DNA from 3 places in the Duganella sp. GW822-FHT06D06 genome. Region 1 is predicted to be linked to each of the others. Evidence: predicted binding sites of a transcription regulator. Region 1 holds the regulator's gene; each other region holds the start of a gene.
What was found. The regulator NrdR, encoded in region 1, represses ribonucleotide reductase genes. The targets are predictions, from matches to a motif close to CACNANATNTNGTG.
Positions count from the first base shown of each region.

Region 2: a site for NrdR is predicted at 3,002-3,015, ahead of AC1RMD_RS16595 (ribonucleoside-diphosphate reductase subunit alpha). Genes of this name have one in related genera too.
Region 3: a site for NrdR is predicted at 4,653-4,666, ahead of AC1RMD_RS20205 (ribonucleoside triphosphate reductase). Genes of this name have one in related genera too.

Region 1 is NZ_JBXALQ010000020.1:18,398-28,527, reverse strand. It holds gene tolA (cell envelope integrity protein TolA) at 1-91, opposite strand, end outside; gene AC1RMD_RS26630 (ExbD/TolR family protein) at 107-544, opposite strand; gene tolQ (protein TolQ) at 560-1,252, opposite strand; gene ybgC (tol-pal system-associated acyl-CoA thioesterase) at 1,261-1,674, opposite strand; gene AC1RMD_RS26615 (SDR family oxidoreductase) at 1,905-2,654, opposite strand; ZMP/ZTP riboswitch at 2,819-2,944, shown strand; gene glyA (serine hydroxymethyltransferase) at 3,043-4,290, shown strand; gene nrdR (transcriptional regulator NrdR) at 4,347-4,817, shown strand; gene pilV (type IV pilus modification protein PilV) at 4,923-5,477, shown strand; gene AC1RMD_RS26595 (PilW family protein) at 5,474-6,415, shown strand; gene AC1RMD_RS26590 (pilus assembly PilX family protein) at 6,419-6,925, shown strand; gene AC1RMD_RS26585 (pilus assembly protein) at 6,998-8,977, shown strand; gene AC1RMD_RS26580 (type IV pilin protein) at 8,974-9,429, shown strand; gene AC1RMD_RS26575 (GspH/FimT family pseudopilin) at 9,437-9,997, shown strand; gene ribD (bifunctional diaminohydroxyphosphoribosylaminopyrimidine deaminase/5-amino-6-(5-phosphoribosylamino)uracil reductase RibD) at 10,005-10,130, shown strand, end outside.
Region 2 is NZ_JBXALQ010000008.1:116,649-126,778, forward strand. It holds gene AC1RMD_RS16595 (ribonucleoside-diphosphate reductase subunit alpha) at 1-2,828, opposite strand, end outside; gene ampD (1,6-anhydro-N-acetylmuramyl-L-alanine amidase AmpD) at 3,097-3,732, opposite strand; gene AC1RMD_RS16605 (sigma-54-dependent transcriptional regulator) at 3,729-5,234, opposite strand; gene AC1RMD_RS16610 (sensor histidine kinase) at 5,247-6,929, opposite strand; gene AC1RMD_RS16615 (PP0621 family protein) at 6,933-7,208, opposite strand; gene AC1RMD_RS16620 (cytochrome C assembly family protein) at 7,205-8,011, opposite strand; gene AC1RMD_RS16625 (ABC transporter ATP-binding protein) at 8,034-8,831, opposite strand; gene AC1RMD_RS16630 (ABC transporter permease) at 8,831-9,652, opposite strand; gene AC1RMD_RS16635 (ABC transporter substrate-binding protein) at 9,653-10,130, opposite strand, start outside.
Region 3 is NZ_JBXALQ010000011.1:105,383-115,512, forward strand. It holds gene ubiU (ubiquinone anaerobic biosynthesis protein UbiU) at 1-280, shown strand, start outside; gene AC1RMD_RS20185 (U32 family peptidase) at 295-1,197, shown strand; gene ubiT (ubiquinone anaerobic biosynthesis accessory factor UbiT) at 1,194-1,685, shown strand; gene AC1RMD_RS20195 (anaerobic ribonucleoside-triphosphate reductase activating protein) at 1,682-2,389, opposite strand; gene nrdD (anaerobic ribonucleoside-triphosphate reductase) at 2,391-2,570, opposite strand; gene AC1RMD_RS20205 (ribonucleoside triphosphate reductase) at 2,599-4,608, opposite strand; gene AC1RMD_RS20210 (GNAT family N-acetyltransferase) at 4,797-5,225, shown strand; gene AC1RMD_RS20215 (dihydrofolate reductase family protein) at 5,222-5,866, shown strand; gene AC1RMD_RS20220 (DUF6232 family protein) at 6,206-6,568, shown strand; gene AC1RMD_RS20225 (SCO family protein) at 7,224-7,808, opposite strand; gene AC1RMD_RS20230 (formylglycine-generating enzyme family protein) at 7,805-8,629, opposite strand; gene nirK (copper-containing nitrite reductase) at 8,626-9,999, opposite strand.

The DNA.
Region 1 (10,130 bases):
CGGCGTGCACCGCCGCCGCCAGCGCGATCGAGCGCCAGCCTTCATTTTGTCGCGGCACTTTGTAAGGGCCGCCTGCCGTTGCGGGTTTCATCGTATGCACAGTAATTTACTTGGTGGACAAGCCAACCCGGGTTATGCCCATCTTCTTCGCTTCCGAGATCAGCTGGATCACGTCGTCGTACTTGCTTTCCTTGTCGCCGGCGATCAGCACCGGGTAGTCGGGATGGTCGGTGTGGATGGCGCGCAGCTTCTTGACCAGCGCGTCGCGGTTGGGCGCGGTTTCCGGCGCCTCTTCACCCTTGCCCTTGACGCCGATCGACAGCGCGCCGTTGGGCTTGATGATCACCTGCACGTAGTCGCTCGGCGGCTTGGTGGAGCGCTCCGCGCTCGGCAGGTCGACCACGCTCGGGTCGTTGGCCGAGGGCATGACCATGAAAATAATCAGCAACACCAGCATCACGTCGATGTAGGGCACGACGTTGATCTCGGACTTGAACTTGCGGCCGCGGCCGCCGCGCATGCTGCTGGAAAAAGAGGAAGCCATGATTGCTCTGCCTTCTTAACGCGACTGACGTTGCAGGATGTTGGAGAACTCTTCGACAAAACTTTCGAAGCGGATCGCCAGGCGGTCGATATCGTGGGCGAAACGGTTGTACGCGACCACGGCCGGAATCGCCGCGAACAGGCCGATGGCGGTGGCGATCAGCGCTTCGGCAATGCCGGGGGCGACCGCGGCCAGCGTGGCTTGCTGCACATTGGCCAGGCCGCGGAAGGCGTTCATGATGCCCCACACGGTGCCGAGCAGGCCGATGTACGGCGACACCGAACCGACCGAGGCCAGGAAGGCCAGGTGCGATTCCAGCACGTCCATCTCGCGCTGGAAGGCGGCGCGCATGGCGCGGCGGGCGCCGTCCAGCACCGCGCCGGCGTCCATGCTTTCGCCGGCGGCGGCGTAGGCGGCCTTGCTCTTGATGAACTCACCCATGCCGGCTTCGAAGATGCGCGCCAGCGGGCCGCTGTTGGCGCGGTCCTTGCCGGCGTTCTGGTGCAGCGCGTGCAGGTTGCCGCCGGCCCAGAAGGTTTTCTCGAATTCGATGGTCAGCCGGCGCGCCGAGCGCACCGCGAACATCTTGCTGAAGATGTAGCTCCAGCTGGTCAGCGAGATGACGAACAGCAGCGCCATGATCAACTGCACGATCAGGTGGGCGTTGGTGATGAGGGACAGGAAGGAGAGGTCTTGGGTGACGTTCATGTATAGGTTCAGTCTGTTTTAATGGTGCTACGCATTTTTTCTGCAACCGACGGTGGCACGGCGCGCGGACTGAGGTCCGAACCGACGCAGCCGACCTTGACTCGGGCGGTGTTCAGCAACTGCTCGCCGCACCAGGCTCGCTGCACGAACTGGATGGAGGCGCGGCCTAGCTTTTCGATACTAAGTGTTAATTTTAGTACATCGTCCAACCTGGCAGGCGCATGATACTCCGCGTTGACGCTTTTGACGACGAACATGGCGTCGTGTTCTTGCAGCAGGGCGTGTTGCTCGACGTCGATGGCACGCAGCCATTCGGTGCGGGCGCGCTCGAAGAACTTGAGGTAGTTTGCGTAATAGACGATACCGCCGGCGTCGGTGTCCTCGTAATAGACCCGTACGTTCCAGATAAACTCTGCTGGCATGTTATTTTGACTACTAGTGAGAGTGAGCAACATTCTACGCGATTTTATTGTTGTCGTTGAAGCTGCGACGGGGTGAAACACGTCAAATCCGATTTTTATGCGGATCTTACAACTTGTGCGCAAAAGATTGCACTTACGACAGTAAAGCGTTTTCCCGGCAACTTGCCAAGGTTTGTAACAACCGCTTACGAATCGCTTCAGGGCTGAAGCGACTCGTCGGTGCCGACAGCTTACAGCTTGCGCTTGATCGTCAGTGGGCCGTAGCCCTGGCAAGTCGGCATCATTTCGATGCGGTTGATGTTGATGTGGGCGGGCAGGGTGGCGATCCAGTAGGCGGTGTTGGCGATGTCTTCCGGCGTCAGCGGCTCGGTGCCTTCGTAGACCTTGGCCGCGGCCTCGTCGTTGCCCTTCAGGCGGACGTTGGAGAATTCGGTGCCGCCGCACAGGCCGGGCGCCAGGTTGGTGGCGCGCACGCCGGTGCCGACCAGGTCGGCGCGCAGGTTCAGCGTGAACTGTTCGACGAAGGCCTTGGTGGCGCCGTACACATTGCCGCCCGGATAAGGCGTGTCGCCGGCCACCGACCCCAGGTTGATGACGGTGCCGCGGCCGCGCGCCACCATGCCCGGCAGGATGGCGCGGGTCATGGCGACCAGGCCGCTGCAATTGGTGGCGATCATGGTGTCCCAGTCGTCCAGCGACGCTTCGTGCGCCGGCGTGACGCCCAGCGCCAGGCCGGCATTGTTGACCAGCACGTCGATCTGCGCCCATTCGGCCGGCAAGCCGTCCAGCGCGCCCTTGATCGAGGCCTTGTCGGTCACGTCCAGCACGACCGGGTGGGCGGCCGTGCCCAGCTCGGCCGACAGCGCCGCCAGCCGGTCGGCGCGGCGGCCGCTGATCAGGACCTTGTGGCCGTTCTGGACGAAAGTGCGGGCCATTGCGGCGCCGAAGCCGGCGGTGGCGCCCGTGATGAAGACGATCATGGTCTATCCTTGCGGTTAAGTGAAAGCTTGGGTGGAAACGATGGTCAAGTGTAGCCGAAATGGCAGTATGGCTTGGCTCTCCCATCAAAATCGGCATAAGATTGCATTTTAAGCAATCATTTCCTTGCTCAAAGCTGGCGCATAAATTACAATCAGGCTTCCATTACGTCTCACGTAACTGGCGAAAAGCGCCGATCATCACCATTTTGGTGCGTGGCGATCGGTTAGCGAAAGGTGGGCATCCACCGGGAAACGTGAGATTTCATCAGCCGTTCGCCTGGGCAGCCATCGATGGAAATGCACGAAGAGGCTGCCTGTCCGCTATCGGCTTCCCTCATTCGATCCAACCTGCCAGTAACAAGTTACTCAATTCATTTGGAGTTTTTACATGTTCGCAAAAGATCACACCCTCGCTAACGTTGACCCGGAATTGTTCGGCGCAATCCAGAAGGAAAACACCCGTCAGCACGATCACATCGAACTGATCGCCTCGGAAAACTACACCTCGCCAGCCGTGATGGAAGCGCAGGGTTCGCAGCTGACCAATAAATACGCCGAAGGCTACCCAGGCAAGCGCTACTACGGCGGTTGCGAGTACGTCGACGTCGTCGAGCAACTGGCGATCGACCGCGTCAAGCAGCTGTTCGGCGCGGAAGCGGCCAACGTGCAGCCTAACTCGGGTTCGCAAGCCAACCAGGGCGTGTTCTTCGCCGTGCTGAAACCAGGCGACACCATCATGGGCATGTCGCTGGCCGAAGGCGGCCACCTGACCCACGGCATGCCGCTGAACATGTCCGGCAAGTGGTTCAATGTCGTGTCCTACGGCCTGACCGCCGAAGAAGACATCGACTACGTCGCCATGGAAGCGCTGGCCAAGGAACACAAGCCTAAGCTGATCATCGCCGGCGCCTCGGCGTTCTCGAAAAAGATCGACTTCGAGCGTTTCGCTGCCGTCGCCAAAGCCGTTGGCGCTTACTTCATGGTCGACATGGCGCACTACGCCGGCCTGATCGCCGCCGGCCTGTACCCTAATCCGGTGCCGCACGCCGACTTCGTCACCTCGACCACGCACAAATCGCTGCGCGGCCCACGCGGCGGCATCATCCTGATGAAGGCCGAGCACGAGAAGATCATCAACTCGGCCATCTTCCCGGGCATCCAGGGCGGTCCGCTGATGCACGTCATCGCCGGCAAGGCAGTTGCGTTCAAGGAAGCGCTGACGCCTGAGTTCAAGGCTTACCAGCAACAGGTCGTCATCAACGCCGACGTGCTGGCCAAGACCCTGATCAAGCGCGGCCTGCGCATCGTCTCCGGCGGCACCGAGTCGCACGTGATGCTGGTGGACCTGCGTCCGAAGAACCTGACCGGCAAGGAAGCGGAAGCGATCCTGGGTGCGGCTCACATGACCTGCAATAAGAACGGCATCCCTAACGATCCGCAGAAGCCATTCGTGACTTCCGGCATCCGCCTGGGTTCGCCGGCCTTCACCACCCGCGGCTTCAAGGAAGCGGAAGCGGAACAAGTCGGCAACCTGATCGCCGACGTGCTGGACAACCCGCACGACGCCGCGACCATCGACCGCGTGAAAGCGGCCGTGAAGGTTCTGGCTGACAAGTTCCCTGTCTACGCCAAGTAATCTGTAGTACCGCGACGCCGGCGTGTGCCGGTGTCGCGTCACCGAATAGCGCCAATATGAAATGTCCGTTTTGCCAGCATGAAGATACCCAGGTTCTCGATACGCGTGTATCGGAGGAAGGGGATTCCATACGCCGGCGCCGGCGCTGCGGTAAATGCGATAAACGATTTACCACGTATGAGCGGATCGAACTGGTGATGCCGTATGTGGTCAAGAAGAACGGCAGCCGCACCGAGTACGCGGCCGCCAAGTTGCGCGGCAGCCTGACGCTGGCCTTGCGCAAGCGCCCCGTGGCGGCGCCCGCCGTCGACGCGGCGATACTGTCGATCGAAGAAAAGCTGCTGACCAGCGGCCAGCGCGAAGTCGACACCGGCTACATCGGCGAGCTGGTGATGCAGGAACTGAAGCGCCTCGACAAGATCGCGTATATCCGTTTCGCATCGGTCTATAAAAACTTCGAAGACCTGGCCGAGTTCCAGGACGCGATTGCCGAAGTCGGGCAGGAACGCAAGCCGCGTAAGGCTTAGTTTCTTGTCGGCCTACGGCTGACGCACCTTTGATACACCTCATATCCTCTACAGTCGTCGCTGCTACCGTCTAGCACTGTCCTTGTCGACTTGCGGAGGTGTGCCATGCGCACACGCGCCTATATGCCGGGCTTTACGCTGCTGGAAATCCTGATCGCCGTGCTGTTGCTGGCGGTAGGCATCGTCGGCGGCGTGGCGATGCAGCTGACGGCACTGCGCATGCGGCACCAGGCCGCGCTGTTGTCGCAGGCAACCTACGTGGCGGCCGGCCTGGCCGAACGCATGCGCGCCAACGCCGCGCAAATGCACCTGGCCGATGGCGCCAATCCCTACCTGATGCTGGACTACGATGCGCTGGCCGAACCCGCTCCGCCGGCGCCGTCGGCCTTGTGCTACGGCGGCGCGTGCGACAGCGCGCAGCTAGCGATGTTCGACCTGTATGAAGTGAAAATCCAGGTCAGCCAGCATCTGCCGGCGGGCCGCATACAGGTTTGCCGCGACGGCAGCGTCAAGCCAGGTTGGACTTGCGGCGCCGCCACGGGCGCGCCGGTGGTGGTCAAGGTCGGATGGCACGGCAAGAATCCCGACGGCACGCCGCGCAAGGATGCGGGCGGGGGCTACGCGCCTGCCGTTGCCGTGGCCGTTGGAGCGACGCGATGAGCGCGCGCGGCTGGACCGTGGTCGAGTTCGCCATCGCGGTGGCGCTGGGCCTGATTGTGACCTTGCTGGCCAGCGGCTTGCTGCTGTCGGCCGGCAGCAACTACCGCAATCACAGCGAGAGCGCCGGGCTCAACGACGGTGGCCGCCATGCGCTCGACATCATGGCGCGGGCGATACGGCAAGGCGCGTATGTCAATTGGGACAGTACGGCCGCGCCGGTGGAGCTGGAGGCCGATGCGCCGGCCTCCATCGCGGGACTGGACGCGCGCAGCATCAGCCGGGGCGGCGCGGATATCGCCGCAACGTTGCCGGCGGTGGCGCACGGCAGCGATGTGCTGGCCTTGCGCTTCTCCGGTTCGGGCGTGGGCGGCAATGGCGATGGTTCCAGCCTCAACTGCGCCGGCTTCGGCGTCGCCGTTCCCGCCACCGTCGCCGAGCGTGGCTGGAGCATCTTCTATGTCGGCACGGGCGGCGATGGTGTGGCCGAGCTGCGTTGCAAATATCGCGGCGCCTCCGGCTGGGGCGCGGACGCCATCGTGCGCGGCGTCGATTCCTTTCAAGTGCTGTATGGGCTCGATACCGACATGCCGGCCGACGGCGTGCCCAATGCGTATGTCAACGCCAGCAATATCAATGCGAGGGATGCGGCGCTGGCGCTGTCCGGCGCCACGCCCGGCGAACGCCTGCGCGACTTCCATCGCAAGACTTTCTGGAAGCGCGTGTGCAGCGTCAGGGTGGCGCTGCTGCTGCACGGCGAGAGCAACACGCGCGCGGACAAGGCGACCACGCGGTTCGATCTGTTCGGCCCCGCGTATGCCGATGCGCATGGCGACGATGAGGGCGTGCGCGTGGTGGAGGCGACTCTGCCGCCGGCGCAGCGCACGCGCGCGCGCCGGGTGGTCGGCATGACGGTGGCTTTGCGCAACCGGAGCGGCTAGCTCATGGCGGCGCAACGGCAGCAAGGCGTGGTTGTGTTGATGTGCCTGATGATGTTGATCCTGGCGATGCTGCTGGGCGTGTCGGCGGCGCAAATGAGCTTGCAGGGCGAGAAGGCGGCGCGTGGCGAGCGCGATCGGGATGTGGCGTTTCAGGCGGCGGAGGATGCCTTGGCGGATGCGGAGCGCGATATCGGGAGCGGCACGGCGGAGGCCAGCGCTTGCGCCACGGCGCCCGTCTGGCAGCGGGTGGATTTGTCCGGCGCCGAGGACGACGGCGCCTGCACGCTGGGCTACGGCGAGCATACCGGCGCGGCGATGCCGACGGCGGCAGGCGTGCTGCCGTTCAAGCGGCCGCGATATGTGATCGAGCGCATGGAGTGCCATCAGCCGGGCGAGGATGCGTCGGCCGGCGGCACGGTCGGCTATTGCTATCGCGTGACGGCGATCGGGTTTGGCGCCAGGCCAGGCACGGAGCTGGTCTTGCAAACGGTGTTCGTCAAGCCGGAATGAGGAGGGGATATGCGCATCGCAAACAGTGCACGGCCGCCTGGGCATGGCCGGCGACGGCGGTGGGCGTGGCTGATGATCGCTACGCTGTTGATGTTGCTGCCTACGCTGGCGGGCGGTGTGCGCGCCGCGCCGCCGGTGCTCCATATCGCCAGCGAGCCATTGACCGCCGCTTGCCATGCCGCCCCAGGCGCCGCCCCCGGTGCGGGCTTCGGCTGGCCGGCTTCCGGCGCGCCTGCGTGGGATGCAGGCGCCATCCTGACCGGCGAACCGGGCCGCGCGCCGGTGCCGGAGCCGGCTTCACGCAAGCTCTACACGGCCATCGTGCAGGCGGACGGCAAGCTGGTCGGTATTCCCTTTGCGTGGCCCGCCTTGTCCGCGGCACAGCAAGCATTGCTCAACCGGGCGCCGCCACCGCATGCGGCGGCCGCCGACGGCCTGGGCGAGCGTCGCGTGGCCTACCTGCGCGGCGATCGCAGCGACGAAGGCACTTTGTTCCGTCGCCGCAGCAGCGTGCTCGGCGATTCGGTCAACAGCCTTCCCGTGCTGGTCGGCCCACCATCGGGCACGGCGCTGGATGTCGGCTATCAGGCTTTCCGCGCGCGCCACAAGGCCCGTCGCGCCATGCTCTACCTCGGCGCCAACGACGGCATGCTGCACGCCTTCGACGCCAACACGGGCGGCGAACTCTACGCCTATTTGCCCGACGCCCTGATGCCGGTGTTGAACCGCTTGCCCAGCCTTGAGTATGTGCACCGCGCCTACGTCGACGGCCCGTCGTTCAGCGGCGACGCCCAGATCGGCGGCAATTGGCGCACAGTCCTCGTCGCGGCCATGGGCGGTGGCGCACAGGGTGTATTCGCGCTGGACATCAGCGACCCCGCCGCGTTGGACGAGAACGCCGCGCTCTGGGAATTCACCGACCGCGACGATCCACTGATGGGCAACGTCACCACGCCGCCGCAGCTTGCCAAGGTGCGCACCAGTCGTGGCGCCGACCTGCCCAACTATCGCTACTTCGCCATCGTCGCCAGCGGCCTGAATAACTACGCCAGCGATGGCCATGCCAGCGGCACGGGCAAGGGCGCCTTATTCCTGCTGGCATTGGATAAACCACGCGATGTGCCGTGGACGCTCAACGTGAACTACTTCCGACTCGTCACGCCGATCTCCGACCCATCGCTGGCCAACGGCCTGAGCGCGCCGGCGCTGGTCGCCGACCGCGATGGCGCGTTGCGCTACGCCTACGCCGGCGACCTGCAAGGCAATCTGTGGCGCTTCGATTTCCACACTTGGCCAGGCGCGGCCGCCAAGGCGCTGTTCGTCGCCCGCGATGCCGACGGCAGGCGACAGCCGATTGCGCAACAACCCATGCTGGCCTATGCCTCCGGCGGCGGCTACCTGATACTGTTCGGCACGGGCGCGCTGTTCGATCGGACCGGCCTGGCGGCAAGCAGCTTCAGCACGCAATCGTTCTACGCCATCCTCGACAGCCTGTCCGTGCCGATGGATGCCGTTGCCGGCCGGCGCCAGTTGACCGAGCGCGTGCTGGAGCCTGCGGCGGCCGACCTGTTCGGCATCAGCGGCGCGGAGATCGCGCCCGGCCGCAAAGGCTGGTTTGTCGACTTCCTGCAGTCGGCGCTCACGGGAGAGCGCAGTATCAACAGCGGTAAACTGGTAGGCGGACAAGTCGTGTTCAACACGCTGTTGCCGGGCGCGGACAAATGCGATGCATCGGGCAGCCGCACCTACGTGCTGGATGCACTAAGCGGGCTGCCGGAGGGCCGCAGCATGGCGGCCATCATGCCGGCCGCGCCTATCGTCGGCGTTTTGCAATCGGCCTATTCGGCGGTGCCGTCGTTGGTGCTGCAAACGTCGCGCAGCAGTCCGGCCGATCCGACAGGGCGGGTGGTGGTCGATAAAGGCTATGCCGTGGTCAACCTGTCGGCGCGTGAAGCGACCGTGGTGGGCAGCGTCAAAGTACGGTCGCGGTCCGGCCGGCTCAGCTGGCGCGAAGTGGCCAATTGGCGCGAACTGCACGAGGCTATCAAATGAAGCCCGCGCGCCGACAGGCCTTCAGCATGATCGAATTGCTGATCGTGCTGGTGATACTGGCCGTGCTTGCCGCGCAGGTGATGCCGGGCTTTCAGCAGCACGTGATCCGCGCGCGACGCTCAGAGGCGCAGGCCACGTTGCTGCAACTGATGCAGCAGGAAGAGCGGTTTTTCACGCAGGCCAACACCTACATCGCTTTCTCATCCAGCATCACGGATCCTGAGGCGCGCCAGTTCAAATGGTGGAGCGGCAATGGCGCGCCGACCAGCGCCTACGAAATCGAAGGCAAGGCTTGCGACGGCGAACTGATCTCGCAATGCGTGCAGCTGATCGCCACGCCGGGCACCGCGCTGGTCGACGCCGGCTTTCGCGACGACGATTGCCGGCAGCTCAAGCTGACCAGCAGCGGCCTGCGCCTGGCGACCGGGCCTTCCATCCACTGCTGGCCTTGAGGACCGCATGATGCGAGGTCACCCTTGCAATACTGGCTTTAGCCTGGCTGAACTATTGATCGTGCTGTTGCTGGCAACGATACTGCTCGGCGTCGCCGTGCCGAACTACCGGGCCGCGCTGGAACGCCATCAGTTGCGCATCGCCGTCAACGACCTGGTGGCGGCCATCAACCTGACCCGTTCGCACGCCATCGCGCGCGGTGGACAGGTCTTGCTGGTGCCGATCGAGCCGTCCGGCGCCGCCTGGCGCCTGGGCTGGACGGTTTTTGTCGACGACAATGGCAACCGCCGCCCCGACGCCGGCGAGCTGCTGCTGCTCCGGCATGGACCGATCGCCAAGGATGTCATGATCGCCTCGGTTTTTTCGTCGGGGGCGGCGCCGCAATATCTTGCTTATAATGCTGCTGGGCGTGCTTGCAGCGCCGGCAACAGCCTGGCCGCGCGCTGGGGCACGCTGTCGCTGACGCAGGGCGATACTGCGCGCAACATCAAAATCAATATGCTGGGCCGGGTGCGCGTGTGCGATCCGGCGGTGGACGGGACAAGCTGCGCCAGCGCTATAGACTAAGGACAACGTGAACATCAGCAACGATCGGGAAGGCATGACGCTGGCGCTGGAGTGGGCCGCCAAAGGGCTGTACACGACTTCGCCGAATCCGCACATCGGCTGCGTGATCGTGCGCGACGGGCAAGTGATCGGC
Region 2 (10,130 bases), on a different contig from region 1:
GGACCGGCCGCCGACATGGCGCTGGCCGACATGCCGCCGTCCACCGCCACCGCGTTCAGCGCGCCGGTCTTGGAGGTCGATTTCTCCATGTGGGTGGCGGCGATGGTGCGCAGGTAGTAGGTGGTTTTCAGGCCACGCAGCCATGCCAGCTTGTAGGTCTCGTCCAGCTTCTTGCCCGAGGCGCCGGCCATGTAGATGTTCAGCGACTGCGCCTGGTCGATCCACTTCTGGCGGCGCGATGCGGCTTCCACCAGCCAGGTCGGCGACACTTCGAACGCGGTTGCATAAATGTCACGCAGGTCTTGCGGGATGCGGTCGATCTTGGCCAGCGAACCGTCGAAGTACTTCAGGTCGGAGATCATCACTTCATCCCACAGGTCGCGCGCCTTCAGGTCGCGCACCAGGTAGGCGTTGATCTCGGTGAACTCGCCCGACAGGTTGGACTTCACGTACAGGTTCTGGAAGGTCGGTTCGATGCAGGCCGACACGCCAATGATATTCGAAATGGTCGCGGTCGGAGCGATCGCCACGCAGTTCGAGTTACGCATGCCGAACTTCTTGATGCGGTCGCGCACCGGGGTCCAGTCCATGGCGGCCGAGGTATCCTGCTCCAGGTAGCCGCCGCGTTCGTCCGCCAGCAGCTTGATCGAATCCTGCGGCAGGATGCCGCGATCCCACAGCGAGCCTTTGTACGACTGATAGTGGCCGCGTTCTTCGGCCAGTTCGGTCGAGGCCAGGTAGGCGTAGTAGCACACCGCTTCCATCGAGGTGTCGGCGAAGGACACGGCTTCGTTCGACGAGAACGGAATGCGCATCATGTGCAGGCAGTCCTGGAAGCCCATCACGCCCAGGCCCACCGGACGGTGGCGCATATTGGCGTTGCGCGCTTTGTCGACGGCGTAGTAATTGATGTCGATCACATTGTCGAGCATGCGCATCGCGGTGCGGATGGTCTTCTTCAGCTTGACGTGATCGAGCTTGCCTTCTTTCATGTGGGCCGGCATGTTGACCGAACCCAGGTTGCAGACGGCGATTTCGTCAGGACCGGTGTTGAGCGTGATCTCGGTGCACAGGTTGGAGCTGTGGACCATGCCGACGTGCGACTGCGGCGAACGGATGTTGCATGGGTCCTTGAAGGTGATCCATGGGTGGCCGGTTTCGAACAGCATCGACAGCATCTTGCGCCACAGGTCCAGCGCGGCGATCTTCTTGAACACGCGGATTTCGCCGGCGGCGGCCTTGGCTTCGTAGCCCAGGTAGGCTTTTTCGAAGGCCTTGCCGACCAGGTCGTGCAGGTCCGGGGTGTCCGATGGCGAGAACAGGGTCCAGTCGCCTTTTTCCATCACGCGCTTCATGAACATGTCCGGGATCCAGTTGGCGGTGTTCATGTCGTGGGTGCGGCGGCGGTCGTCGCCGGTGTTCTTGCGCAGGTCCAGGAACTCTTCGATGTCCATGTGCCAGGTTTCCAGGTAGGCGCACACCGCGCCCTTGCGCTTGCCGCCCTGGTTGACCGCGACGGCGGTGTCGTTGACCACTTTCAGGAACGGCACCACGCCTTGCGATTTGCCGTTGGTGCCCTTGATGTGGGCGCCCAGTGCGCGCACCGGGGTCCAGTCGTTACCCAGGCCGCCGGCGAACTTGGCCAGCAGCGCGTTTTCCTTGATGGCGTCGTAGATGCCTTCCAGGTCGTCCGACACGGTGGTCAGGTAGCACGACGACAGCTGCGAACGCAGGGTGCCCGAGTTGAACAGGGTCGGGGTCGACGACATGAAGTCGAAGGTCGACAACAGGTTGTAGAACTCGATGGCGCGCGCTTCGCGGTCGGACTCGTTCAGGGCCAGGCCCATGGCGACGCGCATGTAGAAGGCCTGCGGCATTTCGATGCGGACTTCGCGCACGTGCAGGAAGTAGCGGTCGTACAGGGTTTGCAGGCCGATGTAGCCGAACTGCAGGTCGCGGTCGGCGACCAGCGCCTTCGACAGGCGGGCCAGGTCGAACTCGGCCAGCTTGACGTCCAGCAGTTCGTTGGTGATGCCCTTGGCGATGTACTGCGGGAAGTAGGTCACGTATTCGGCGGCGGCGGCGCCCTGCGCGACTTCCTTGCCGAAGACTTCCTTGCGGATCGTGTGCAGCAGGATGCGGGCCGTCACTTGCGAGTAGGCCGGGTCTTTTTCCATCAGCGCGCGGGCGGCCAGGATGGCGGACTTGTGCAGCTCTTCGACCGGCACGCCGTCGTACAGGTTCTTCAGCGTCTCGGCCAGGATGGCGTCGGCGTCGACGTGCTTTTCCAGGCCGATGCAGGCGGCGTTGATCAGGCCGGTGACGCGGCTCATGTCCAGCAGCTTGCGCTCGCCGTTTTCGACCACGTGGATCTGCGGCGCGTCGATCGCGGCGGAGGCGCCTTGCGCTTCCTTGGCGGCGCGGCGCTCTTCCATGTGCTTGGCGCGATACAGCACGTAGGCGCGGGCGACATCGTGTTCGCCGGAGCGCATCAGCGCCAGTTCAACCTGGTCTTGCACGTCTTCGATGTGGAAGGTGCCGCCCGATGGCTGGCGGCGCACCAGCGCGCTGACCACGCTGGCGGTCAGCTGTTCTACCAATTCACGCACGCGCGCCGAAGCTGCGCCCTGGCCGCCGTTAACGGCCAAAAAGGCCTTGGTCACGGCGATGGCGATTTTCGACGGTTCAAACGCGACGACCGCGCCGTTACGGCGGATGATGCGGTAGTCACCGAGGTCGCTGGCGGCCGTGACCGGGCTGCTGGCGCTGCTCGCAGCGGCGGCTGGTACCAGCGCTGGATTGATGGTGGTGTCTTGAGTAGATTGCATTTAAGCTCCCCGATAACTTCGTGCAGTCAGTGCTGCGCGACGTAATGTTGTATAAAAAAAGGCCAAAATGAAGCGACCGGCCAAACCTGCCTGGCTGGTTAAACTGCAATAAAATGGGTGGTGAACTGGCCTTGTCGGCTTGTAAATAGTTTAAGAACCAGTGTCATGAGAACTACTATATCTAGTGATTGGTGTGAATCGATACACTGATTGTAGTGGTCAGGTAATGGTAAGACAAGTGGAAATTTTGCCTTAAAGGGCAATTTTTCTATTGACTTTGCGGAAGCCCTTTTGCGAAGCGTAGTCCGGCGCTAGCGCCCACTAACGCGAGCTCGGCTGGTGCCTTTTGATTAAGCAAAGTCTCCCAGCTTTTCCGATAACATTCCCAATCGAACAACGGTCCCGGGTCGGTTTTCCGGCCCGGCGCGATGTGTTCATGGCCCTGCACATCGGTCAGCGGATAGCGCGTTTGCAGCGCCAGCGTCAGCGCCGCCAGCGCCTGGTACTGGGCCGGCTCGAAGCCGCTGCCGTCGGTCCCTTCCAGCTCCACGCCGATCGAATAATCGTTGCACTTCTCCCGTCCCCGGAACGACGACAGCCCCGCATGCCAGGCCCTGTCGTTGGCGGAAACATACTGCATCACGCGGCCGTCACGGCGGATGAAGAAGTGGCTCGACACTTTCAGCCCCCGCAGGTCCGCGAACGAGGGGTCAGTATTATAGTCCAAGCGGCCGCAGAACAGGTCGGACACGTGCGGACCGCCGAAACAACCGCCCGGCAGCGAGATGTTGTGGATCACCAGCAGCGTGATGTCGGCCGGGTTGGGACGGCAGTCGGCATGCGGGCTGTCGTAGCGCAGCGCCGCCAGCCACCAGCCGTCGGCGCCCAGTGCCGGCGGCGTCACGCCTCCGGCTCCTGGATGTTCAGCTTCTGCATCTGGTAGCGCAGCTGGCGGAAGCTGATGCCCAGCAGCTGGGCGGCCTGGGTGCGGTTGAACTGGGTCTGCGCCAGCGCCCGCAGGATGATGTCGCGCTCGACCTGGTTCAGGTAGTCGGGCAGGCTGCTGGGCAGCGCGTCCAGGTGCGGCAGCGGCGGCGTGCCGGCGGCGGACGGCGCCTGCTCGGCCGGCGGCGGCGACGGCGCCACGCCCGGCGCGGCGGCCTCGGTGGCGGCCAGCGGCATGCTCGACAGCGCCGGCGTCGGCAGCGGCACGCTGGCTTCGACCATGCGCGCGCCCTTCAGCGCCAGGTCGGCCACTTCGATCACGCCGTCGTTGGCGAAGGCCAGCGCCCGCTCCAGGATGTTTTCCAGTTCGCGCACATTGCCGGGGAAGGAGTAGCCGCGCAGCGCATCGAGCACGCCCTCGCCCAGCCGCACCTGGTGTTCGAAGGTGCCCAGCCGGTCGAGGATGGCGCCGGTCAGCACGGCCAGGTCGTCCAGCCGTTCGCGCAGCGGCGGCAGGCTCAGTTCAATCACGTTCAGGCGGTAGAACAGATCCTGGCGGAAGCTGCCCTGCTCCACGCACTGCGCCAGGTTCTTGTGGGTCGCACTAATAATCCGCACGTCGACCGGCTCCTCGGCGGTGGCGCCGATCTTGCGCACGCGCCGTTCCTGGATCGCCCGCAGCAGCTTGACCTGCATCGCCAGCGGCAGGTCGGCCACCTCGTCGAGCATCAGGGTGCCGCCGTTGGCCGCCTGGAAGAAGCCGTCCCGCTCATCGGCCGCGCCGGTGAAGGCGCCCTTGCGGTAGCCGAAGAACTCGGCCTCCATCAGCGCCTCCGGGATGGCGCCGCAGTTGACGGCGATGAAAGGCTTGCCGTCGCGCGAACTCTGGGCGTGGATCTCGCGCGCCGCCAGCTCCTTGCCGCTGCCCGATTCGCCGTTGATGGCGATCGGCGCCATCGAGCGCGCCAGCCGCGCGATCTGCGCGCGCAGCGCCTGGATCACGGCCGATTCGCCCTTCAGCCGGCTGGCCGGCGGCGCGGCGCTGAGCGCTTCGCCCGGCGGCGGCTCGGCGTTCAGCCGCAGCGCCGATTGCACCATCACCCGCAGCTGGTCCAGCGCCACCGGCTTGGAGATGTAGTCGAAGGCGCCGGCCTTGAGCGCGATGACGGCGTTGTCGGCGCTGCCGAAGGCCGTCACCACCGCGATCGGCGTGTTCTTATATGCGGCGCTGACTTCGCGCACCAGCTCCAGCCCCAGGCCGTCGGGCAGGCGCATGTCGGTCAGCACCAGCTGGTACTCGCGTTCCGGCGTGGCCAGCAGGGCGCGCGCCTGCGCCAGCGTGGCGGCGCTGTCGACGTCCAGGCCCATCTTCAGCAGGGTCAGTTCCAGCAGCTCGCGCAGGTCGGCCTCATCGTCGACGACCAGCACGCGAGGCGCGCGTTGGGAACCTCTAGCACTCATCAAACAGCCTTTCTACTTCTGCGCCGGATGGGCGAAGGTGATGACAAACCGCCCGCGCGAGCGGGGAGTCCCATCGGGGTTGGTTTTGATATCAAAACGATATTCGTAGTCCAGCCGCGCCTCGTTATTCAAACACAATTCGCGCGCCAGATATAGTCCCAGCCCGGTGCCCTTGCTGGATGTGGTGTAAAACGGCTCAAACAGGTGGGCGCGCACCTCGGGCGAGATGCCGGGGCCGTCGTCCTGCACGTGCAGTTCCATGCGGCGCGACTTGTCGCTCACCAGGTCCATGCGGATCGAGTCCGGCCCGCCGCTGGCGTAGCGCACCGCGTTGTTGAGCAGGTTGAGCACCACCTCGCGCAGGTGCAGCGCGTCGAAGCGCACCAGCGTGCCGGCCGGCGCCGAGGTGCCGATGATGTCCGGGGTCAGGCCGTGGGTCTCGATGAATTCGGTTTTCAGTTCGGCCAGGAAGACGTCCAGCGCCAGCGGCTCGCTGTGCGGCTGCACCTTGCGCGACAGCTGCAAGATGTCTTCGACCATGCGGTTGACCCGCGCCACGTTGTCGCCGACGATCTTCAACAAGCGCAGATGGACCGTGCTGTCGAGGTCCTCGCCCAGCAGCGCGGTGGCGTGGCCGATGGCCGACAGCGGGTTGCGCACCTCGTGCGCGATGCTGGCGGTGAGCCGTCCCATCGACGCCAGCTTCAGTTGCTGCGCCTGGTTTTCGATGCCGGTCACGTCCTGCAGAAAGATCACGCTGCGCTCGGTGCCCAGGCCGGCCGTGTTGACCGCCGCGAAGCGCACCTTCAAGTGCGCGGAGAGGTCGCGGCGCGCGCTCCAGGCGGCCGTCACGTCCTGCAGCGCCGCCTCGGCGTACGGCTTGATGGTGACATACGAGGTGCTGCGCGCGGCGTCGGCGCGCCATTCGGCATAGGCTTGCGCCAGCGGCGCCAGCGCGGCGGCGGCCGACAGGCGGAACTTCATCTCGGGGCCGACCATGCCCAGCATCTGCTGCGCCGCCGGATTGCCGGCGAACACCTGGCCGTCGGGATCGACCACCAGGATGCCGTCGCCGACGTTGGCCATCACCAGCCGGTTCACCGCCTGCTGCACGGTGATCTCGACGCCGCGCTGGATCGCCAGCTCTTCCTGGCCGATCAACTTGGCCGCCATGCGGTTGACCACCAACACCGCGGCGAAGAAGGCCGCGCCGTACAGGCCCGCCTGCAGGTAGGGCTGGTCGCCCTCCATCATGAACACCTGCCAGGTCGATTCGGCCAGCATGAACAGCGCCACCAGCGCGGCGCAGAACAGCGACAGCATCAGCGGCGCCAGGATGGCCGAACCGGCCAGCGGGAACAGGTAGAGGATGGCCAGGCCGCTGCGCAAGCCGCCGCCGGCCATATACAGCAGCGAGATGATGGCCAGGTCGCAGGCGATCTGCGACAGCAGCTGCAGCAGGAAACGGCGCTGCCAGTAGACCGCCGTCAGCGCGAACAGGATCGCCAGGCCCAGGTAGATCAGGCAGATTTGCAGGTAGAGATAGGGCCCGGAGGCGCGCAGGCCGTGGTTGTCGAAGCTCAGGTAGACCAGCAGCACCAGCGCGATCACCACCCGGGTGGCGTTCAGCGTCTGCAGCGAACGCCAGAAGGTTGCGCGCGATTCGGCCGACAGGGCTTGCAGGCGCGCGATCACGCGCTAGGCCGCCGGCAGCGTGGCGTGGGCCGCGCTGCAATAGTCGCGGCCGCGCGCCTGCACGGATTCCGATGCCGGATAGAAGATGCCGCAATGGGCGCATTGCAGCATGGTCTCGGCCTCGGCCACGACCTTTTCGGTGGCGCGCGCGCCGCCGCCCGCCGGCTGCCGCGGCTCGCGGAACTGCTGCTGGTGGCGCTTCTGCGCCTCGCGGATCTTGCTGCGGACGGCGAAGATCACCAGGAACACCAAGGCCAACCAAAAGATAATACGGCTCATGCCCAACCCTTATGTAAAACCACTTCAAATACAAAACGGCTGCCGACATAGGCCAGCAACAAGGTGGCGAAACCGGCCAGGGTGAAGCTCAGCGCGGTCTTGCCGCGCCAGCCGCGGAAGCGGCGGCCCGCCAGCAGCGCGGCAAACAGCAGCCACGACATCATCGTGAACACCGATTTGTGGTCCCACTTGAGCGCCTGGCCAAACAGCTGTTCGGAGAACACGATACCCGATAACACGGTCAGGCTGAGCAAAGCGAAGCCGATACCTATCATGCGGAACAACAGTTTTTCCATCGTCAGCAGCGCCGGCAGCCGGTCCAGCGCGCCGGACATGAAGCTCTTGCTGTCGGTGCGGGCGTGCAGGCGTTTTTCCTGCAAGGCCATCAGCACCGCGTGGAAGGCGGCCACCGTCAGCGTGCTGTAGGCCAGCGTGGCGATGGCGATATGCCAGCCGAACAAGGGCGACTTGCCCTCCAGCGGGATCACATTGCCGGGAAAGCCAGCCTGCAGGGCCGCCGCCAGCGCCGCATTCGGCATGACCAGGCGGCGCATGCCGTCCAGGCTGAAGTTCTGGTTTTCTATCCAGTACGCGCCCACCGACACCCACAGCGCCGACGACAACATGGCGGCGAAGCCGATGCGGATCGAGCCGGAACCGCCGGCCACCTCGGACCACAGGCCGGCGCCGTGCAGCAGCCAGGCGGCGGCCGTCAAGCCGGAGATCAGGACGGCGCGGCGCGACGGCAGCACCGCACAGAGTAGGTACAGCGCGATCGCTGCGAAGAGTAAGGAAGTCTGCATGTCCTTCAGTTTACACCATCGCTCAGTCGACGGCTGCCATGCGCAGCTCGTCGTTGTGATGGCGTTGCTGTTCTTCCATCACCAGTTGGCCCAGTTCGCGCTTGAGGGCGTTGAACTCGGCGGAAGCCGGATCGCGCATGCGCGGCAAGTCCACCACCAGGTCGCGCTTGACGGTGCCGGGACGGTAGGTCATCACGACGATGCGGTCGGCCAGGTAGATCGCCTCCTCGATGCTGTGGGTGACGAAGATGATGGTCTTCTTCAGCTCGGCCCAGATGCGCAGCAGTTCGTCCTGCAGGTTGCGGCGGGTCAGCGCGTCGAGCGCGCCGAACGGCTCGTCCATCAACATGATCGGTGAGTCCAGCGCCAGCACGCGGGCGATCGCCACCCGCTGGCGCATGCCGCCCGACAGGTCTTTCGGGAAGCGGCTGCGGAAGTCGCTCAGCGACAGCATCGCCAGCAGCTTGTCGACGATGGCGTTGATCTCGGCCTTGGGCAAACCCTTGATCTCCAGGCCGAAGGCGACGTTGTCGGCCACCGTCATCCACGGGAACAGCGCGTATTCCTGGAACACCATGCCGCGCTCGGGGCCGGGCGCCGTCACTTCCTTGCCGTCGGCGACGATGCGGCCGGAGCTGGGCAGCGCGAAGCCGGCGATCGCGTTCAGCAGGGTCGACTTGCCGCAGCCCGAAGGCCCCAGCAGGCAGACGAACTGGCCCTGCGGGATCTCCAGGTCGATGTCCTTGAGCGCCACCAGCTGGCGCTCGGCGGTCTGGAACACCTTGCTGACGTTCGATACGACGATGTGGGTAGCGCTCATCAGTTCTCCAGGCCGCGGTGCCAGCGCAGCAGATGGTTGTTCAACTTGTTGACGGCGGTGTCGATGATCAGGCCGATCAGGCCGATGGTGATCATGCCGGCCATGATCTTGTCCGACCAGAAGTACTCGCGCGCCTCCAGGATACGGAAGCCGAGGCCGTTGTTCACCGCGATCATCTCGGACACGATCACCACGATGAAGGCGGTGCCGATGCCGATCCGCACGCCGGACAGGATGTAGGGCACGGCGGCCGGCAGGATCACCCGCAGGAACATGGTGCTGCCGCTGGCGCCCAGGTTGCGCGCCGCGCGCAGATAAATGCTGTCGACCTGGCGCACGCCAGCGATGGTGTTCATCAGCACCGGGAAGAAGGCGCCCAGCACGATCAGGAAGACGGCCGGCGGATTGCCCAGGCCGAACCACAGGATAGACAGCGGGATGTAGGCGATAGGCGGAATCGGCCGCAGCAGCTGCATCAGCGGATTGAGCCAGGCGTACACGGTCTGGCTGGCGCCCATCACCAGGCCCAGCGGCAGCGCCAGCGCGGCGCCGATGGCGAAGCCGACCACCACGCGGTACAGGCTGCCGAGGGCGTCGACGATCAGCTCGCCCGACACGGCCCACAGCAGCCAGCTGCCCTGCTCCGGGCCGTACGGCTGGATCGGCAGCAGATAGGCGATCCAGCGTTCCAGCACCGCCAGCGGCGACGGCAGCATCTGCGGATTGACCCAGCCCTTCATCGACACCAGCTGCCAGACGCCGATCACCAGCGCCGGCACGATCAGGCCGACGCCGGCCTCCCTCAGCTTGAACTTGGCCATTTACTTGACGCCCAGGCTTTTCTTGGCGGCGTCCAGCAGATCGGTCTTGACCCATTCCTTGGCGGCGGGCGGCTTGCTCATGCGGCCGACGCCGGTCTTGAACATGACGTCGGTGGTGATCTGGATGTGCTCGGGCGTGATGTCGTAGGAATACGGCGAGTTGCCGATGGCGTCATCGAAATCGTCCTTGCTGATCTGGCCCTTGAACACCGTCTCGCGCACATACTTCTCGGCCACGGCCGGCTGCTCGATGAAGGTCTTGGTGGCTTCGACGAAGCAGCGCATGAACTTCTCGGCCAGCGCACGCTTCTCCTTGTAGAACTTCTCGGTCATCACCATGGTGCGGATCGGCTCGCCGATCGGGGTGTCGTAGGGCTTGAGGATCTCGTTGCCGTAGCCCTTGTTGATGGCCTGCGACGATTGCGGCTCGGAGTTCATCATGGCGTCGATGTTCTTGCCCAGCAGCGCCTGGTTCAGG
Region 3 (10,130 bases), on a different contig from region 1:
CGATGAAACCTACTACGCGGTCGAGGAGCCGACCAGCCTGAACACCCTGGAACTGCTGCCGCAACTGCTGGAGATGGGCGTGCGCGCGGTCAAGATCGAAGGCCGCCAGCGCAGCCCGGCCTACGTGGCGCAAGTCACGCGCGTGTGGCGCGAGGCGCTCGACCAATGCCTGGGCAACGCCGCGCGCTACTCGGTCAAGCCGGGCTGGATGTCGGAACTGAACACCCTGGCGGAGGGGCAGCAGCACACGCTGGGCGCCTATCACCGTTCGTGGAAATGAAAGCTGGAGTCACCATGTTGAAACTTGCCTTAGGGCCGTTGCTGTATTACTGGCCACGCGCCCAAGTGATGGAATTTTATGAAGAGATGGCCGCCACCCCGGTCGACATCGTCTACCTCGGCGAGACGGTGTGCTCGCGCCGCCACGAGCTGCGCAGCGCCGACTGGCTGGCGATCGCCGATATGCTGGCGGCGCGCGGCAAGCAGGTGGTGCTGTCGTCGCTGGCGCTGATCGAGTCCAGCGCCGACCTGGGCGCGCAGCGCCGGCTGGCGGCCAACGGCCACTACCGGGTCGAGGCCAACGATATGGCGGCCGTGCACCTGCTGTCCGGCCAGGGCGACTTCATCGCCGGCCCGCACTTGAACATCTACAACCCGCCGACCCTGGCGCTGCTGCACGAACTGGGCGCGCGGCGCTGGGTGATGCCGCTGGAGATGGGCCGCGCCGGCCTGGGCCACATGCAGCAGCAGCGTCCGGACGGCATGGAAACCGAAGTGTTCGCCTTCGGCCGCATGCCGCTGGCGTTCTCGGCGCGCTGCTTCACCGCGCGCAACCGCAACCTGCCCAAGGACGACTGCCGCTTCAGCTGCATCGACCATCCGGACGGCCTGATGATGCGCACCCGCGAGCAGCAGGACTTCCTGGTGCTGAACGGCATCCAGAGCCAATCGGCGCTGGTGTACAACCTGGTCAACGAAGTGGCGCAGATGCAGGCGCTGGGCGTCGATGTCGCGAGGCTGAGCCCGCAGTCGCAGCACATGCCGCAGATCATCGCCGCGTTCGATGCCGCGCGCGGCGGCGCCTCGACCGCCACGCCGACGGCGCAGGCGATGGAAGGCTTGCTGCCGGCCGCCGCCTGCAACGGCTACTGGTACGGCCAGCCCGGGCTTGACTATCACATGGAGCATGCCGCATGAATCCCGTCACCATGAACCAAACCGGCGGCGCGCTGCCGTTGCCCGCGCCCCTGGCGGCGCTGGGCCGCTTGTTGCCGGCCTATCCCGGCGCGCTGCTGTGCGTGGCCGCGCTCAACCTGGTGCTGCGTCCGCATCTGCCGGAGGATGTGCGCGCCAGCCTGCGCGGCAAGCACCTGCGCGTCTGCGTCAGCGACGCCGGGGTGGCGTTCGACTTCACGTGGCGCGAGCAGGGCTTCGCGGCCGTGCGCGCGCAAGGCGAGGCCGACCTGGAGATCGGCGCCTGCACGCGCGACTTCATCGCGCTGGCGCGGCGCGAGCTGGACCCGGACACCCTGTTCTTCTCGCGCCGCCTGTCGATGCAGGGCGACACCGAACTGGGTCTGCTGGTCAAGAACACCTTGGATGGGATCGCGTTGCCGCTGACGGAATTGAGCAAGCAGGCCTTGACCCGCTTGCTCGACACTTTGCCGGGCCGGCGTCCGCGCTAGTGGTTGCGGCGCACGCTGAAACGGGGGAACAGCGGCTCGATACGTTCGAGCAGCTCGCCCCCCGGATAGCCGGCCACCGCGCTGGTCAGCAGCGCCTGGTCCTGGCAGCCGGTGGCGCGGAACTCCTGCAGCACATAATGCTCGACGCCTAGCGCCGACAGGGTACGCGCCAGCGCCACCAGCTGCGTCGGCGGCAGTTGCGCCGGATGCACGGTGGTGCGGCATTCATAGGCGACGCCGCTGGCCTGCACGGCGGCGATGCTGGCCCGCACCGGATCGCCGCTGCCGGGCACGCCGGTGACGACGGGATACAGCGAGAACGGCGCCTTGACGTCCAGTCCCACCCAATCCACCAACGGTAGCACGCTGGCCAGCCGGTCGGGGTAGATGCCTGCCGTTTCCAGTCCAACCCGGAAGCCCAGCCTGCGCACCTGGGCGATGGCGTCGCCCAGCGCCGGATCCATGGTGGCCTCGCCGCCGCAGAATACCACCGCGTCCAGCAAGCCCACGCGCCGCGCCAGCGCGGACAGGATGTCGTCCCACGGCAGCGGACTGGAGCCGGTGCGCGGCTGCAGGTGCGGGTTGTGGCAGTAGCCGCAGCGCCACGGACAGCCCTGCACGAACACCACGGCCGACAGCAGGCCGGGGTATTCGGTGGCGCTGAACGGCGTGTAGCCGCCCACCTTGAGCGTGGCGGCGCCCATGTCAGCGGCTGGCGTTCACAGCGGCTTCGCTGAAGAATTTGCGTTCATGGAACTCTCCCTGCTTGCCGATGTTGAACGAGGCCAGCGGGCGGTGATAGCCCATCACGCGGGTCCAGATTTCGCAAGGCTGGCGTTCGGCGTTGTCCAGTTCGGCGATGGTGGTTTGCGGCAGATTGTTCATGGTATTTCCTTGGTTGAGTTAAGTGTGGTCAGGCGTTGACGGCCTGCTTGCGCGCCAGCAGCTCGGCGTCGCATTTCGGGCAGTAAGGGTGGCTGCCGTTCAGGTAGCCGTGCTTGGGGCAGATCGAGAACGTCGGCGTGACCGTGATGTAGGGCAGGCGGAAGCGGCTCAGCGCGCGCCGCACCAGCGAGCGGCAGGCGTCGGCGCTGGTCAGCGCTTCCGTCATGTACAGGTGCAGCACGGTGCCGCCGGTGTACTTGCGCTGCAATTCGTCCTGCTGCTCGAGCGCCTCGAACGGATCGTCGGTGTAGCCGACCGGCAGCTGCGACGAGTTGGTGTAGTAGGGCATCTCCGCCGTGCCCGCCTGGCGGATGGCCGGATAGCGCTTGCGGTCTTCCTTGGCGAAGCGGTAGGTGGTGCCCTCGGCCGGCGTGGCTTCGAGGTTGTACATATGGCCGGTCTCGGCCTGGAACTCGACCATGCGCGCCCGCACGTGGTCCAGCAGGCGCAGCGCCAGTGCGCGGCCCCAGTCGCTGGTGATGTCGTGCTCGCCGCTCGGGTCGAAGTTGCGCACCATCTCGTTGACGCCGTTCACGCCCAAGGTGGAGAAGTGGTTGCGCAGCGTGCCCAGGTAGCGCTTGGTGTAGGGGAACAGGCCGTTGTCCATGTGGCGCTGGATCACCTTGCGCTTGATCTCCAGGCTGTCGCGGCCCAGCTCCAGCAAGCGGTCCAGCGCCGCCAGCAGGCCGGCCTCGTCGCCGCGGTGCAGATAGCCGAGGCGGGCGCAATTGATGGTCACCACGCCCAGCGAGCCGGTCTGCTCGGCCGAACCGAACAGGCCGTTGCCGCGCTTGAGCAGCTCGCGCAGGTCGAGCTGCAGGCGGCAGCACATCGACCGTATCATATTGGGCTTGAGCTCGGAGTTGATGAAGTTCTGGAAGTAGGGCAGGCCGTAGCGCGCCGTCATCTCGAACAGGCGTTCGGCGTTCGGGCTGTCCCAGTCGAAGTCCTCGGTGATGTTGTAGGTCGGGATAGGGAAGGTGAAGGCGCGGCCCTTGGCGTCGCCGGTCATCATGATCTCGATGTAGGCCTGGTTGATCAGGTCCATCTCGGCCTGCAATTCACCGTAGGCGAATGGCATGTCCTCGCCGGCGATGCGGGGGATCTGTTCGCGCAGGTCTTCCGGGCAGACCCAGTCGAAGGTCAGGTTGGTGAACGGCGTCTGCGTGCCCCAACGCGACGGCACGTTGAGGTTGTAGATCAGCTCCTGCATGTACTGCTTGACCTCGTCGTAGTTGAGGCCGTCCTTGCGCACGAACGGCGCCATGTAGGTGTCGAAGGAGCTGAAGGCTTGCGCGCCGGCCCATTCGTTTTGCAGCGTGCCGAGGAAGTTGACGATCTGGCCGATCGCGCTCGACATGTGGCGCGGCGGGCTGGACTCGACCTTGCCGGGGACGCCGTTCAAGCCTTCGTTGAGCAGCGTGCGCAGCGACCAGCCGGCGCAGTAGCCGGCCAGCATGTCGAGGTCGTGGATGTGCAGGTCGGCCTCGCGGTGGGCCTCGCCGATGGCGGGCGGGTAGACGTGGCTGAGCCAGTAGTTGGCGATGACCTTGCCCGAGACGTTGAGGATCAGTCCGCCCAGCGAATAGCCCTGGTTGGCGTTGGCGTTGACGCGCCAGTCCTGGCGCTCAAGGTACTCGTTGATGGAGACTGCGACATCGACCAGCGCGTGGCGGTCCTGGCGCAGCTTGGCGTGCTGTTCGCGGTAGACCACGTAGCTGCGCAGGGTTTTGCGGTAGCCGGCGTCGTACAGCACGCGTTCGGCGGTGTCCTGTATCAGTTCGACCGTCAGCCGGTCGTCCGGGCGCAGCGACGACAGGTGCAGCAGCGCGCACTCGGCCAGGTGGCGCGCTTCGGGCAGGTCGAACTCGCCGCTGGCGCGGCCTGCTTTCAATAGTGCGGCCTCGATCTTGGCCAGCGTGAAGGCTTGCTCGCTGCCGTCGCGCTTGATGATCCGGGTGTGAGTTAATTCTTGCATGCTTGGTCCTTGGTCCCATATCTAGTTGGTTTGCATAGGTTAGGCACTAGATATGGGGTCGTCAATCGAAGTCAGCGCGACTTTGCAATTCCTTGATATGGATTGTCTTTGAGCTGTACCCAGAGGTCGACGTCTGGCTGGCAGGGAGGCTAGACGCGCAGTGCAAGAAAATTAATTAAAATAGCCGAATGACCTACACATTCTCTCCAGCGACACCAGACGCGACTGCGTTTAAAACCCTCTATGACACCACAGGTTGGGGACCAATTGACCGGCGCGACGACTTTTACGAAGCGACGTTGCGCGGCTCCTGGGCGTCCTTTGCCGCATATGATGCAGACCAATTGGTAGGCTTCGCCCGCGTCATTTCGGATGGCAAGCTGCATGCCTTCATTACGGAGATGATTGTTCATCCTGACTATCAGCGCCGTGGTCTTGGCGAGGAATTGATTAACGCATTGGTTGCGCGGTGTCGGGCTGCGGGGATTAATGACATCCAGCTGTTCTGTGCCAAGGGGAAGGCGGATTTCTATGTTCATTGCGGATTCGCCAGACGGCCAGACGACGCGCCAGGCATGCAGCATCGGAACGATGATTTGAATGGAGAATCAAAATGACACGAGTTCGAGTTGAAGGCTTCACGATTTCTATCGACGGCTATGGGGCAGGGCCTAATCAGGATCTCAATGAACCGCTTGGCGTGGGCGGGAAGGAGCTACACCAGTGGATGATTCCAACCCGCACGTTCCAGCAGGTCCATGGCGCGGGCGATGGCACGACCGGTGTCGACGACGAATTTGCGGCGCGGGGATTTAAGAATGTCGGCGCGTGGATTCTTGGGCGGAACATGTTCGGACCGGTTCGGGGCCCTTGGCCCGACTTGAGCTGGAACGGCTGGTGGGGCGATAACCCGCCGTATCACGTGCCGGTTTTTGTGTTGACCCATCATGCGCGGCCATCGATCCAGATGGAAGGCGGCACGATATTCCACTTCGTCACCGGCGGCATACACGAAGCGCTGGACCGTGCCCGCGAAGCCGCGAACGGCCTGGACGTGCGCATTGGCGGCGGCGCCGACACGATTCGACAGTATCTTCAAGAAGGGCTTATCGACGAGTTGCATGTCGCGATCTCGCCGATTCTGCTGGGCAGTGGCGAGCGCCTGTTCGAAGGAGCTGACCTGCGGGCTCTGGGATATGAATGCGTCGAGCTCGTGGGAACGGAGAAGGCAACGCATGTTGTGATACGGCGCACCTGAAGCCCCGGTTGGGGCACGCCCGCGCGGTCCTTGTGGCGAAGCTCCTATTTTCTCCCCTATTTTCTTCGGCTTTCCCCAATTTAGGCCGGCAAATCCGGAAATAGCCAAATGCTTGAAAAAATCGAAGAGAATCGAAGAGAAAATCGGACGTTTGCCACAAGGAGCGGGGCGGAGCACCCCATGTGCATACTCTTTAGACGAGCAGAGGGGAACTGATCCTGATGGCCTGCACTTCGCAGGCGAAAGCCAAACTGATGTGACAATAGGCGTATATTTCCAAGCGTGAAACACGTAAGATGAAGCAATCTACAACCGCCGACATAGACAGGAACGCTCCAGATGGACGAACGCATTTTCTTTGAATATGGCGACGTGAAGGTTACGAATGCACGCTTCATCAATGGTGGGCAGACTTTTGCAATGAATAATGTCACCTCGGTAAAGCCATTTGAAAAGAAACCCAGTCGCATAGGCGGGATTCTGGTATTAGCAGTCGGCATCGCCATCATGGTCAATAGTAGCTTTGTCACCGGGCTGCTTATCGTGGGCGCCGCAGCCTATTACCTTTACCAGCAGAAGACGATTTTCCACATTCTTCTATCCACCTCCGCAGGGGAAACCACTGCCTTGGTGACGTATCAACGCGACTACTTGAACCAAGTCATTGCGGCGCTGAACAACGCTATCGTGCATCGAGGCTAGCCGTCTTTTTTTTGAATTGGGGTGGGGCAGTTCCCAATTGGGATGGGGTCAGTTCCGGCAACCTGCCAAATGGCACTTTGCCGGAACTGACCCTGAAGCCCCTGAAGCCCCCGTTGTGCTGCGGCGCCGGGAGACCAATGATGGCTGACAGAGTGCGTGAATGAAGCCTTTTGCGAGTAAAAATTGGCTCATCATTGCAGGGCTCTTCTTAATTTTGGTAGCAGGCTATAGCACCCTTGGAATACTTCAGGCGTTAAGCCTGTATCAGGGGGCGCGAGTGTTGGTCAATCTGCGATTTTGGGGAGCGATACTGGTGCCGAGTCTTGTTGCCGCCGGTATGTGCTTTTACGTCGCGCTACGTAGCAAGCCCACCGTCTAAACAGGGCAACGGGAATGGCACGATGCCGGAACTGACCCCGATACCCGATACTCGCTTGAAGCCCCGGTTGGGACACGCCTGCGCGGTCCTTGTGGCGAAGCTCCTATTTTCTCCCCTATTTTCTTTGGCTTTCCCCAATTTAGGCCGGCAAATCCGGAAATAGCCCAATGCTTGAAAAAATCGGGGAAAATCGAAGAGAAAATCGGACGTTTGCCACAAGGAGCGGCGCGGCGCACCCCATGTGCATACTCCTTGGGGGATGTGCGCGCGGTTTCCCTACTTGATCAGCGCAGCCACCCGCTTGACGAACACCGGATCCGGTTCGGCGTCGAGGCGGGTACTGTCGACCTGCACTGTGCCTTTGTCGTCGAGCAGCGCGATGCGGGTGGTGTGGTTGATCTCGCCGTTTTCCAGCCTGCGGTACTTGATGTTCAACGTGGCCGCCAGCGCGCGCGTCTGGCTGTCGCCGTCGGCCGTCACCAGCCGGAACTGCGCCGGGTCGAGCTGGTGCATCTTCAGCAGGCCGGACAGCGAGGCCGGCGTGTCGTGGCGCGGATCGAGGCTGATCATCAGCACCCGCAGCCGCTTGCCATCCGGCCCCAGCGCGGCCACCGTGCGCTTGAGCGTTTCGATGATCACCGGGCAGGCCGCGTGGCAATCGCCGTAGAACATGGTGATCAGCACCGGCGTGCCCGCCATGTCGTGCAGGGCGAAGCGTTGGCCGGTGGCGTCGGTCAGCGTGGCGTCGAGGCGGTAGATCGAGTTGCCGGGCAGCGCGGCGGCCAGGGCCGTCCAGGCGCACAGCGGGACCAGCAGCGCGGCGGCCAGGACGGCGCGGCGCAGGGAGAAGAGATAGTTCATGGCTTGCTTCCTTGAATCGGAGTGACGGGATCGCGCGCGCAGCGGAATCCCAGGTTGGCGCCGTCCTGCCGCGCTTCCATCGCGGACAGCAGGGCCAGGCGCATCAGCACGGCGTAGTTGCGGCGGTCGGCCAGCGACACCGCGGCGCCGCCGCAATAATCGAGCAGTTTTTGATCGCCGCTGGCGCGGCTGTCGGCATTGACGAACAGGCCGCTGTAATCCTCCACCCATTCCCACACCAGTCCATGCAGGTCATGGATGCCGTAATAGTTGGCCGCTCCGGTCGCCACGCTGCGCGGCGGCTGCTTGCCGGCGTCGGCGTACCAGCCCAGGATGTGGGCCAGCCATGCCGGGTCGTCGCGGGCGTCGGGCCGGTGGTCGTCGGCGGCGGCCGCGAATTCCCATTCGTACCAGCGCGGCAGGCGGCCGCCCTCGGAGGCGCAATACGCCTGCGCGGCGAACCAGCCCACCCGCACCACCGGCGCGTCGGCGGCCAGCGGCGCGTAGTCGGTGGCGCCGCTCCAGCCGGACAGATAGGTCGGCGCCGCCAGCAGCGCCGGCGCCAGTCCGCGCTGCCAGGCCGGCGTGCGTTGCACGAAGTCCGCGTACTCGGCGTTGGTCACCAGCCGGCTGCGCAGCAGGTAGGGCGCCACCAGCGCCGGCGCATCGACGCCGTCGGCCGGCAGCACGCTGCGCAGCGTGCCGCCGGCGATGGCGATGTAGCCCGCGTCGGCGGCGTTGCTGGCGCCGCCGCCGCCAGCCAGCGCCGCCAGCATCAGCAGTTCCGGCAGCAAGCCGCCGGACGCGGCGCCGGGCTTCATGGCTGGCGCGACTTGCGCATGTCGCGCACCTGGGCCGGCGTCACCGCTGCCGTGCCCTTGTTCATCTCCACGCCGACATAGTTGATGACGGCGGCGATGTCGTCGTCGCTCAAGTCCTGCGGCGGCATGATGCCGTTGTAGTGCTCGCCATTGACGACGATCTCGCCGCTGCGTCCGTTGAGCACGATGTGCGCCATCTCATACGGCCGTTGCTGGAAGAAGTCGGAATTGGCCAGCGGCGGGAACACGCCGGCGACCCCCTTGCCGTCCGCCTGATGGCAGGCCGAGCAGTTGCTGTCGTAGACCGCCTTGCCGCGCAGTTGCTGGGCGCGGTCGACGCCGGCCACGGCGGGCTTGGCGGCCGGCGGCGCGGCCTTGGCTGCGGCTGACGCGGCGGTGCCGGCCAGCGGCTTCTTGATGCCCTTGCCGTAGATGTCAGGCCGTTCCGGACCGCTGACCGCCATCAGGCCGATGGCGCCCTTGTTGAAGGCGCGCGTCAGCGAATGGTCGACCAGGGTCAGGTTGCCCGGCACGCGCGGCACGAATTCGAGGATGGTCGAGCCGCCGGCCGGCACCATGGTGGTCTGCACGTTTTCCTGGTACTTGCTGCCGCCCTCCATGTACACGCGGTCGAAGATGGTGCCGATGATGTGGAAGCTGGACGTGATGTTGGGGCCGCCCACGCCGAAGTACATCCGCACCTTCTCGTTGGCCTTGGCGGTCAGCGCGTTGTTGCCGGTCAGCGCGCCGTCGGCGCCGTTGAACAGCACATAGGTCGGCTTCTCGTCGATCGCCTTCTGCATGTCGAAGCCCTGCACGCCGGGCGCGCGGTAGGCGCCGCTGGTGTAGAAGTCGCCCTGCATCACATAGTATTCGCGGTCGACCGGCGTCATGCCTTCCTTGGGTTCGACCAGGATCATGCCGTACATGCCGTTGGCCACGTGCATGCCGACCGGCGCGGTGGCGCAGTGGTACACGTACAGCCCGGGCGCCAGCGCCTTGAAGGTGAAGCTGGCTTCGTTGCCGGGCGCGATCAGGGTCTGCGCGGCGCCGCCGCCGGGGCCGGTCACGGCGTGCAGGTCGATATTGTGGGGCAGCTTGTTGTCCGGCAGGTTCAGCAGGTGCAGCTCGACGGTGTCGCCTTCGCGCACCCGTATCATCTTGCCCGGCACGGTGCCGCCGAAGGTCCAGAAGGTGTAGCGGGTGCCGGGCGCGATCTCGCGCTCGACTTCTTCCACCGTCAGGTTGACGATCACCTTGGCCGGGGTCTTGCGGGTGATCGGCGGCGGCAGCAGCGGCGGCGCCAGCAGTTCCTGGGTGATGGTGGGCAGGGCCGTCTCGGCCGCGGTGGCCGCCGTGGCGGGGAGCATGGCGAGGACGGCACTGGTAATGCCGGCTGCGACCAGTTTGAATTGCGTTTTCATTTTTTTATTCGCCTTTGTAGTTTGGATGCGCACCCATGGATGAGTGCGAACCCATGCTATGGGAAGGAATCGGCAAA